Regions from separate parts of the Cupriavidus mimosae genome, predicted to be linked through region 2. Evidence: predicted binding sites of a transcription regulator. Region 2 holds the regulator's gene; each other region holds the start of a gene.
What was found. The regulator sigma-54, encoded in region 2, starts transcription at its own class of promoters, with help from an activator protein. The targets are predictions, from matches to a motif close to TGGCANGNAANCTGCTTT.

Region 1: the regulator sigma-54 is predicted to act here: its motif matches at 1,509-1,526, upstream of MKD50_RS27105 (PQQ-dependent methanol/ethanol family dehydrogenase).
Region 3: the regulator sigma-54 is predicted to act here: its motif matches at 1,511-1,528, upstream of MKD50_RS24210 (ethanolamine ammonia-lyase subunit EutB).

The regions. Positions count from the first base shown of each region.
Region 1 is NZ_JALHRY010000020.1:77,625-80,861, reverse strand. It holds gene MKD50_RS27105 (PQQ-dependent methanol/ethanol family dehydrogenase) at 1-1,445, opposite strand, end outside; gene MKD50_RS27100 (quinoprotein relay system zinc metallohydrolase 1) at 1,641-2,585, opposite strand; gene MKD50_RS27095 (quinoprotein dehydrogenase-associated SoxYZ-like carrier) at 2,582-3,237, opposite strand, start outside.
Region 2 is NZ_JALHRY010000005.1:127,423-130,659, forward strand. It holds gene hpf (ribosome hibernation-promoting factor, HPF/YfiA family) at 280-630, opposite strand; gene MKD50_RS11250 (RNA polymerase factor sigma-54) at 679-2,157, opposite strand; gene lptB (LPS export ABC transporter ATP-binding protein) at 2,281-3,081, opposite strand; gene lptA (lipopolysaccharide transport periplasmic protein LptA) at 3,090-3,237, opposite strand, start outside.
Region 3 is NZ_JALHRY010000015.1:65,458-68,694, forward strand. It holds gene MKD50_RS24200 (FadR/GntR family transcriptional regulator) at 1-297, shown strand, start outside; gene MKD50_RS24205 (AI-2E family transporter) at 464-1,501, opposite strand; gene MKD50_RS24210 (ethanolamine ammonia-lyase subunit EutB) at 1,725-3,107, shown strand; gene eutC (ethanolamine ammonia-lyase subunit EutC) at 3,144-3,237, shown strand, end outside.

The DNA of each region.
Region 1 (3,237 bases), on a different contig from region 2:
TTGCCGGTCTTGGGGTTGATCGCGCGCAGCGAGCCGATGTAGTCCTCGTTGAGCGGCTGGATGGTGAAGCCCGCGCCCAGGAAGGCGGCACCCTTCTTGTAGCTGATGGGCTCGTTCCAGATGTCCATGCCCCACTCGTTGGCGGGCACGTAGAACAGGCCGGTCTGCGGGCTGTAGGCCATCGGCTGCTGGTTCTTGCCGCCCAGGAAGCCCGGTGCCGCGAACACCGACTTGCCCTTCTTCTCGCCGTTGGCGGCGGCCGGGTCGCCGGGACGGCCCTCGGCGACGTAGTTGGGGCGGCCGCTCTTCAGGTCGATGCCGCTGGCCCAGGTGATCTTGTTCACGAACGGGAAGGCATTGACCAGCTTGCCGCTGGTGGCATCGTTGACGTAGAAGAAGCCGTTGCGGTCGGCCTTGCCGCCCATGCGCTTGCCGTCCAGGTCGAAGGTGACGAACTCGTTCACGCCGTCGAAATCCCAGCCGTCGTTGGGCGTGTTCTGGTAGTGCCAGACGATCTTGCCGGTGGCGGGATCGAGCGCCACGGTCGAGGCAGAGTAGAGGTTGTCGCCCTTGCGGATATGGCTGTTCCACGGGCCCGGGTTGCCGGTGCCAAAGTAGGCCAGGCCGGTGGCCGGGTCATAGGTGCCGCCCAGCCAGGTGGCCGCGCCGCCGGTCTTCCAGGTCTCGCCGGGCCAGCTGGCGTTCTGGGTGCCGGTCATGCCGATCTCGGTCTTGTTGCCGTCCTTGTCGTACTTGTAGCCCATGTGGCCTTCGACCACCGGCCGCGACCACACCAGCTGCCCGGTCTTGGCATCGCGCGCCTCGACGCGGCCGACCACGCCGAATTCGCCGCCCGAGATGCCGGTCAGCACCAGGCCCTTGGCCACCAGCGGCGCGGCCGTATACGAGTAGCCGGCCGCGTAGTCTTCCAGCTTTTCCTTCCACACCACCTTGCCGCTGTTCTGGTCCAGCGCCACCAGCTGCGCGTCGAGCGTGCCGAAGATCACCAGGTTGTCGTACAGCGCCGCACCGCGGTTAACCACGTCGCAGCACGGCATGATGCCTTCGGGCAGGCGGTGCTCGTACTTCCACAGCTTGCGCCCGGTCTTCACGTCGAGCGCATAGATGCGCGAATACGACGCGGTGACGAACATCTTGCCGTCGTGAATCAGCGGCTGCGATTCCTGCCCGCGCTGCTTTTCGCCGCCGAACGAGAACGACCACGCCGGCACCAGCCGGCCCACGTTCTTGGTATTGATGCGCGCCAGCGTGGAATAGCGCTGCCCCTGCGGGCCCATGCCCCACGACAGCACGTCGCCGGGGGACTTCGCATCGTTCTCGATCATGGCGTCGCTTACCGCCGCCTGCGCGGCAACGCTCGCCGCGGCGGCCGCGATTGCCGCCGCGGTTGTCGCAATTGCCAGCCCTACTCGTAAGGTCCTCATTGCCATCTCCTCTCTTGTTTTCGATTTCGCTGGTGCGCCACTGCGCCACACACCAGCACGCAAATGGCAAATCCCATGCCAGTGGCGCGGGGCCCGATCACGCGCCCTGCAAGCCCGCCGCACGGCTGCGGCCCGCGCCAGCGTGCAACACTGCGTTGCAGCTGCGCCAGAATTGAACAGACACCGTTGGTCCCGTCACTGGCCCAGCGCGGCTTCTTCGTGCGCCGGGTAGAGATGGATCACGTTGCGCAGGTACTCGGCCGGCAGCGCGCCCCAGCGCGCATAGGGCTCGGGCACCGGCATGGCCATGACCTCGGCCAGGTCGCGTCCCTGCGCCGCGGCCTCGCGCAGGCGCGCGTCGAGCCATTGCAGGTAGGCGCGCGTCTGCGCGATGGCTTCCGTGCCGCCCAGCGCGGGGCCGTGGCTCGGAACCAGCAGGCGCGCCCCGCTGTGCGCCATCAGCGCCTGCAGCCGCGCCAGGCTGTCGAGCCAGCGCCCGATATGCGCGTGCGGCGTGGTCGGAATGCGCTCGCGGAACACCAGCCCGCCGGCAAAGACGATGCCGGCGGCGCGGTCCAGCAGCACCAGGTCCGCGTCGGTATGGCCTTCCAGGCGGATCAGTTCCAGCGTGCGGCGCCCGATCGTCCGTGTGCCGGCCTCCAGCGCGTGCAGCGGCGGCGCGGGCTCGGTGCCGCGCATCCAGTCGCCGCACAGGCGGTAGAGGTTGTCGGCATAGGCCGCCCCCTCGCGGCGCGCGCCGTCGATGGTGGCGGGCAGCGCGCTGGCACCCACGTCGGCATAGGCCTGGTTGCCGAAGAAGTAGTCGGGATGCAGGTTCAGGTTCAGCACCAGCCGTACCGGCGCGCCGGTCAGCGCGGCGATGGCGCGGCGCTGCTGCTCGCCGTACTCGCGCGAGGGGCCGGTGTTGATCACCACCACGCCGTCGCCGGTGTCGATGAAGGCGGTATTGATGATGTTGCAGCCATTGGCCGGCGCGAAGTCGGCATTGGCGCCTTCCAGCAGCCACACGCCGGCGGCGATCTCGCGCGGGGCCAGGCGGTAGTCGGGCGGCTGCGCCGGCGCCGCGGAGACCGCAGCAGTGGCCAGCCACAGCAGCAGCGACGGCAATACGCGCTTCATGGCGACACCCGCGCCGCGATGCGGTTGCCGTTGTTGTCGTGGCCGGCCACGGTCATGCCGGGCACCACCGCCTCGCGCAGGTCGAACGAGAAGATCGGGTTCTCCGCCACGGGCTCGTGCAGGGTCAGCCGCAACAGCGGCTGCCGCGCCGCGTCGGCCAGCACCAGGGTCTCGAGATGGAACGCCGGGATGCCGGCGACCAGGCCGGTGTCCATCGGGTGCATCACGCGCAGGCGCACGCGCGCGCCGGCCTGGTCCTGGCCGTGACCCAGGCCAGGGAACACGCGCGCCTCGACCCGGTTGAGGGTGCGGCTCCAGCTGCCATCGCGGCGGGTCGCGCCCGGCACGGTGCAGCCACCGCCGCCGGCGTCGACCCACGCGCTGCCGACATGCCAGGTGCCGTCGCGCGTGCGCGCCGCCACCCGCACCGGCGAGGCCTGCTCCAGCTTGAAGCGGAACGACAGCGACGGCCGCACCCGCAGCGGCTCGAACGCCAGCACCGGGCGGATCGGGTTGCGGTCCACCGCCACCACGATGCGCTCGACCTCGCCCAGCGCCGACGCGTCGAAGGCAATCGGCACGCGCATCGGGTCTTCGGCAAAGGCCGGCCCGGTCACGCGCACGCGGCTGTCGAACACCACCGGGCCCTGCT
Region 2 (3,237 bases):
CGCGGGGAAGACGTCCGGCCCATTATAGAGCAGCGGCTACCCTTGCATTGTGCGGTGCAGCGCGAGCAGGCGCAGCCACGATTTCTCTCTCTTTGTATGGCGCAGCATACACCTTGGCGCTGCGCTTGCGAACATTTCGGACCTTCATGCGTGGCAGGGCTTTGCTCCGCTGCCACACACCCGTCACGGCGCAAGGGCGCAAAAAAGCCGCGCTTCGGGGCGCGGCTTGCCTGTGGAATCCTGGTTCAGCAGCCCTCTGCGGGGCTGCCGGGCACGGGTTTATTGCTGCATTTGCGCTGCGGCCATCTGGTACTTGACCGCTTCGCGGTCGTGGCCTTGCACGCGATCCTTGTAGCGAATCACCTGACGGTCCAGCTTGTCGACGAGTGCGTCGATCGCCGCATACAGGTCTTCGTGATGCGCCTCGACAAAGATGTCCTTGCCCTTTAGATGCAGATTGATTTCCGCGTACTGACGCCGGTCCTTTTCCTTGTGATTGTCGACAGAGAGCAGCACGCTAACGCCAATGACTTGATCGAAATGCCTGACGATTCGCTCCAGCTTCGTTTCCACGTACTCACGCAGAGGGGGCGTGATGTCCAGGTGGTGTCCACTGATCTTGAAGTTCATAGCGCTTCTCCTTCTGAAAGAGCCTCACCAGGCAGGCGGTGGGCTCGGCTACAAAGACTTGCGGAGATTGACTGCGGGGATTTTCAAGGCTTCACGATACTTGGCGACGGTGCGGCGTGCGACAACGAAGCCCTGTTCGCCCAGCAGTTCGGCGATGCGACTGTCGGAAAGGGGATTCCTCGGGTCTTCGGCTCCTATCAGTTGCTTGATCAAGGCGCGGATGGCCGTTGATGAAGCCGCGCCACCGGTTTCGGTGGACACGTGGCTACCGAAGAAGTACTTCAGTTCGAAAGTACCCATCGGCGTAGCCATATATTTATTGGTCGTCACCCGGGAGATGGTTGACTCGTGTAAACCCAGTGTATCGGCAATCTCCCGCAAAACCAAGGGGCGCATGGCGATTTCACCGTGGGTGAAAAAGTTCTTTTGACGCTCGACAATGGCCTGCGAGACACGCAGGATCGTGTCGAACCTTTGCTGGATATTCTTGATCAGCCAGCGTGCCTCCTGCAGCTTCTGCTGCAGTCCCGCCGTGCCGGTTTCGCCCTTGGCGCCGCGCAGGATCTGGGCATACATATCGTTGATGCGCAGCCTCGGCATCACATCCGGATTGAGCTGCGCGGTCCAGCCGCCGCCGCTCTTGCGCACGAACACGTCGGGCACGACGAAATCGGCCTCGGGACGGCTGTACGCGTGGCCCGGGTAGGGTGCGAGCGAGCGGATCAGGTCATGCGCGGCCTTGAGCGCGACTTCATCGACCTGCAGGGCCTTCTTCAGTCGCGTGTAGTCACGTACCGCCAGCAGTTCCAGGTGATGGGTGACGATGGTCAGCGCCAGTTCGCGCTGCGGGTGGGTCAGGCGGCGCAATTGCAGCGCCAGGCATTCGGCGGCATTGCGCGCGCCCACGCCGGCCGGATCGAAGCTCTGCAGCAGCGTCAGGATGGCGTGGACTTCGTCGGGGTCGAACTCCAGCTCTTCGGGCAGCTCCGCGCAGATCTCTTCGAGCGAGGCGCTCAGGTAGCCGTCGTCATCGAGCGATTCGATCAGGAAGATGGCGAGACCCTTGTCGCGCGCCGAGATCTTCAGCGGCGTCAGCTGCTCCATCAGGTATTCGCGCAGCGTGGGCTCGGCATCGCGCAGCTGCATCGGCGTCTTTTCGTCCTCGTCGCCTTGCGGGCGGCGGGCGAAGTCATCCAGGCTCCAGTCGCTGTTGCCGTAGTCGTCGCCGCTGCTGTTGTCGCTGTAGTTGTCATCGGCAGCGCCCTCGGCGCGCGCATCGCCATTGCCCTGGGGCTCGGCGGGGGCGGGCGCGGGCGCGCTCTGTACGTTGACCGAGCCATCGGCGGCCACGCGCAGCGGGCTTTCGATCCAGTCGTTCTCCCGCTCGAGCAGCGGGTTTTCCGTCAGCGCCTGTTCGACTTCCTGCTGCAATTCCAGCGTGGAGAGCTGCAGCAGCCGGATCGACTGTTGCAGCTGCGGGGTCAGGGCCAGGTGCTGGGAGAGGCGGAGCTGTAGCGACGGTTTCATGCGACCTATTTTATGCGCATCTTTCCGATGTTGGAACGGAAATTGCTATCGCTAATGCGCCGTGATCGCCGCTGGCTCTCCGCATCGCGCGGCCATGGCAGCCCGCGCCGGGCAGCCGTCTTGTCACATGCGGAAGTTCTCGCCCAGATAGACGCGCCGCACGGCGTCATTGGCGATGATGTCTTCGGGCTGGCCAGCTGCCAGCACCGTGCCTTCGCTGATGATGTAGGCGTGGTCGCAGATGCCGAGCGTCTCGCGCACGTTGTGGTCGGTGATCAGCACGCCGATATTGCGCGCCTTCAGGAAGCTGACGATGCGCTGGATTTCGCCCACGGCGATCGGGTCCACGCCGGCGAACGGTTCGTCGAGCAGAATGAAGCGCGGCGACGACGCCAGCGCGCGCGCGATTTCCACGCGGCGGCGCTCGCCGCCGGACAGCGACAGCGCCGGGTTGTTGCGCAGGTGCGCGATCTGCAGGTCGTCGAGCAGGGCATCGAGGCGGCGCTCGATCTCGGCCTTGGCCAGCGGCTTGCCCTTGTCCTGCTGCAACTCCAGCACCGCGCGGATGTTCTCCTCGACGTTGAGCTTGCGGAACACCGAGGCTTCCTGCGGCAGGTACGACAGCCCCATGCGCGCGCGCTCGTGGATCGGCAGGCCACTGATGTGGTCGCCGTCGAGCACGATGTCGCCTTCGTCCAGCGCCACCAGGCCGACGATCATGTAGAAAGACGTGGTTTTGCCCGCGCCGTTGGGGCCGAGCAGGCCGACCACCTCGCCGCTCTTCACATCGAGCGAGACGTCCTTGACCACCGTGCGGGAGCCATAGCGCTTCTTCAGGTGGCGCACGACCAGCGTGCTGCCGCCGGGCAGTACAGAGTTGGCTTCGACGACAGGCTGGTCGGCAATGGTGGCGGTATCGGTCATGGGTACGGTCAGGGTTTGTTGGCGGGCGCGGGCGCCGACTTCAGGTCCAGCGGCGAGCCGCCTGCGGTGCCGGACTTCTGGTCCTGGCGCGGCGACAGTACCGCGCGCACGCGGCCGGACGGGTTGGCGGCGGCGGCATCGCCGCTGCCGCCGCCC
Region 3 (3,237 bases), on a different contig from region 2:
GACGACAAGCAGGCCGAGGCCGATGCCGACGCGCAGCTGCATGACGCCATCGCCCAGGCCTCGCACAACACCATGTTCCTGCACCTGCATACCAGCGTGATCGGCATGCTGCGCGAGCACATCACCATCAACGGCACCGGCCTGCGCGAACAGGACGATGGCGCCTCGGACCTGCTGTTGCTGCAGCACCGCACGCTGTGCGATGCCATCTGCGCGCGCCGGCCCGAAGAAGCGCGCACGGCGATGCAGACTCACATCGACTTCGTGCGCAGCCGCGTGGAGCAGGACGGGGCCTGAATACAGGGTAGAGGAATACCGTCATTCCTTCGCAGGCGGGAATCCAGCGTCTTTGAAAGTCACTGGGTTCCCGCCTGCGCGGGAACGACGGTCGTTAACTTAACGGCATTTGGGTAGAGGCCCGCTTATTGGTCCTACCACCGGCCCGGCGTGCCGGCTGCGGCATTCAGATCAGACCGGCGCCGGCGAGCTCGCGCTTCAGGTACGCGTAGAAAATCGGCCCGGCGATCACGCCCGGGATGCCGTACAGCGTCTCCATCAGCAACATCACCATCAGCAGTTCCCACGCCGCGGCCTGGATGCGCGCGCCGATGATGCGCGCGTTCAGGAAATACTCGAGCTTGTGGATCACCACCAGGAACACCATCGATGCCACCGCGATCGGCAGCGACACCGACAGCGAGGCCACCACGATCGCCGTGTTCGAGATCAGGTTGCCGAGCACCGGCAGCAGCCCCGCCACGAAGGTGATGACCACCAGGGTCTTGCTCAGCGGCAGGTGCACACCGAACAGCGGCAGCACCAGCAGCAGGTAGACCGCGGTCAGCACGGTGTTGATCGCCGAGATCTGGATCTGCGCGAAGATAAACTGCGAGAACGCCAGCTGCAGCGTACGCGCGCGCGCCACCAGCGCGGCCGCCAGCGGGCGCCGGTTGGGGCGCGCCACCGCGCGGTACAGCGCCACCATCGCGCCGATCACCAGGCCGATCAGGATATGCACCAGCGTGCGCAGTACCTCGGCGCCCAGCTTCTGCGCCATCGCGGCGTGTTCGCGCAGCGTCTCGATCAGCGTGTTGGCCAGTTCGTCGACGCCGTTGGGCAGCGCGTCGCTGACCCACGGCGGCAGCTGCCCGCGCGAGCGGTCGATGATGTCGGCGACGTGGTTGAGCAGGCCGTCCAGGGTATTGCCCTCGCCGCTGACGAAGCGCACCAGCAGCCAGCCCGCCAGCGTCAGCCCCAGCAGGATCAGCGCCGACAGGATCGCCACCGCGAGCGCGTCGTGGCGCTGGTGCAGGCGCTTCAGGCGCGGCGCCAGCACGTCCACCAGCGAATACAGCAGCAGCCCGGACAGCAGCGCCGCCACCAGGTTGGCGTGCAGCACGGTCCAGAGCGCCAGCGCGGTCAGCAGGTAGGCGACAGTGCCGACGCTGTACCACGCGGCCGGCGGCAGGCGCGGGGTGGCGGTCGGTTCGGGCTCTTTCATTGGTGTCTCCGGCATGCAATTTGCTGAAAAATTATTCCTGGATTCTCGCCGATCCAGATGTAACGGCTGCGTCAGTCGCGGTTTCGGTCGCCCGGCCGCCGCGACCTGGCGCCGATGTTGGCATATCGGCACACGCAAAGGGTGTCTATATTAGGGGGAATCGTGCACGGCCAGCCGTTCGCCGCGCTGTCTTCGATTGTCGCCCGGTACAGGAACGCAACGCATGGCCTACACCCATACCATCGGCAACCACCGCCACGTCTTTGCCGACCTGCGCTCGCTGCTGGCCAGGGCCAGCCCGGCGCGCTCCGGCGACGCGCTGGCGGGCCTCGCCGCGCAAAGCGAACAGGAGCGGATGGCGGCACGGCTGGCGCTGGCCGAGGTGCCGCTGACGCGCTTCCTGAGCGAGGCGCTGGTGCCTTATGAAGACGACGAGGTCACGCGCCTGATCCAAGACCGCCATGACGCCGCTGCCTTTGCCGCGATCGATGCCACCACCGTGGGCGATCTGCGCAACTGGCTGCTGCGGCATGAGACCGACAGCGCCATGCTGGCGCGGGTGGCGCCCGGCATCACGCCGGAGATGGCGGCGGCGGTCAGCAAGCTGATGCGCAACCAGGACCTGGTCGCGGTGGCGCGCAAGTGCCAGGTGGTCACGCGCTTTCGCAGCACGGTGGGCCTGCCGGGCCGGCTGGCGGTGCGGCTGCAGCCCAACCATCCGACCGACGATCCCAAGGGCATCGCCGCCTCGATCATCGACGGGCTGCTCTATGGCTGCGGCGATGCCACCATCGGCGTCAATCCGGCCTCGGACAACCTCGGCGCGATCGTCTCGCTGCTGCGCATGATCGACGAGCTGCGCAGCCGCTTCGACATCCCCACGCAGTCCTGCGTGCTGACCCATGTCACCAACACGCTGCGCGCGATCGGCCAGGGCGCGCCGGTGGACCTGGTGTTCCAGTCCGTGGCCGGCAGCGAGCGCGCCAATGCGGCCTTCGGCATCAGCCTGTCGCTGCTGGCCGAGGCGCACGACGCCGCGCAGGCGCTGGCGCGCGGCACCGTGGGCGACAACCTGATGTATTTCGAGACCGGGCAGGGCAGCGCGCTGTCGGCCGACGCGCACCATGGCGTCGACCAGCAGACCATGGAGGCGCGCGCCTATGCGGTGGCGCGCGCGTTCTCGCCGCTGCTGGTCAATACCGTGGTCGGCTTTATCGGGCCGGAGTACCTGTACGACGGCAAGCAGATCATCCGCGCCGGGCTGGAAGACCACTTCTGCGGCAAGCTGATGGGCGTGCCGATGGGCTGCGACGTCTGCTACACCAACCATGCCGAGGCCGACCAGGACGACATGGATACGCTGCTGACGCTGTTCGGCGTGGCCGGCATCAACTTCATCATGGGCGTGCCTGGTGCCGACGACATCATGCTCAACTACCAGAGCACCTCGTTCCACGACGCGCTGTACCTGCGCGAAGTGCTGGGGCTGCGCCCGGCGCCGGAATTCGAGGCCTGGCTGCAGCGCATGGGCATTGCCGACGGCGCCGGCCGGCTGCTGGAGCCCGCGGCGCGCCAGCCGCTGCTGCAGATGGCCCACAGCTTGTAAGGAGCCGCGATGACCTCCGAACACCAGGCTCCCGCCATGCCGGACCCCGACCCCGCGGTGGCGGCCGAAGCCGACCCGTGGCAACGGCTGCGCCGCTTCACGCGCGCGCGCATCGCGCTGGGCCGCACCG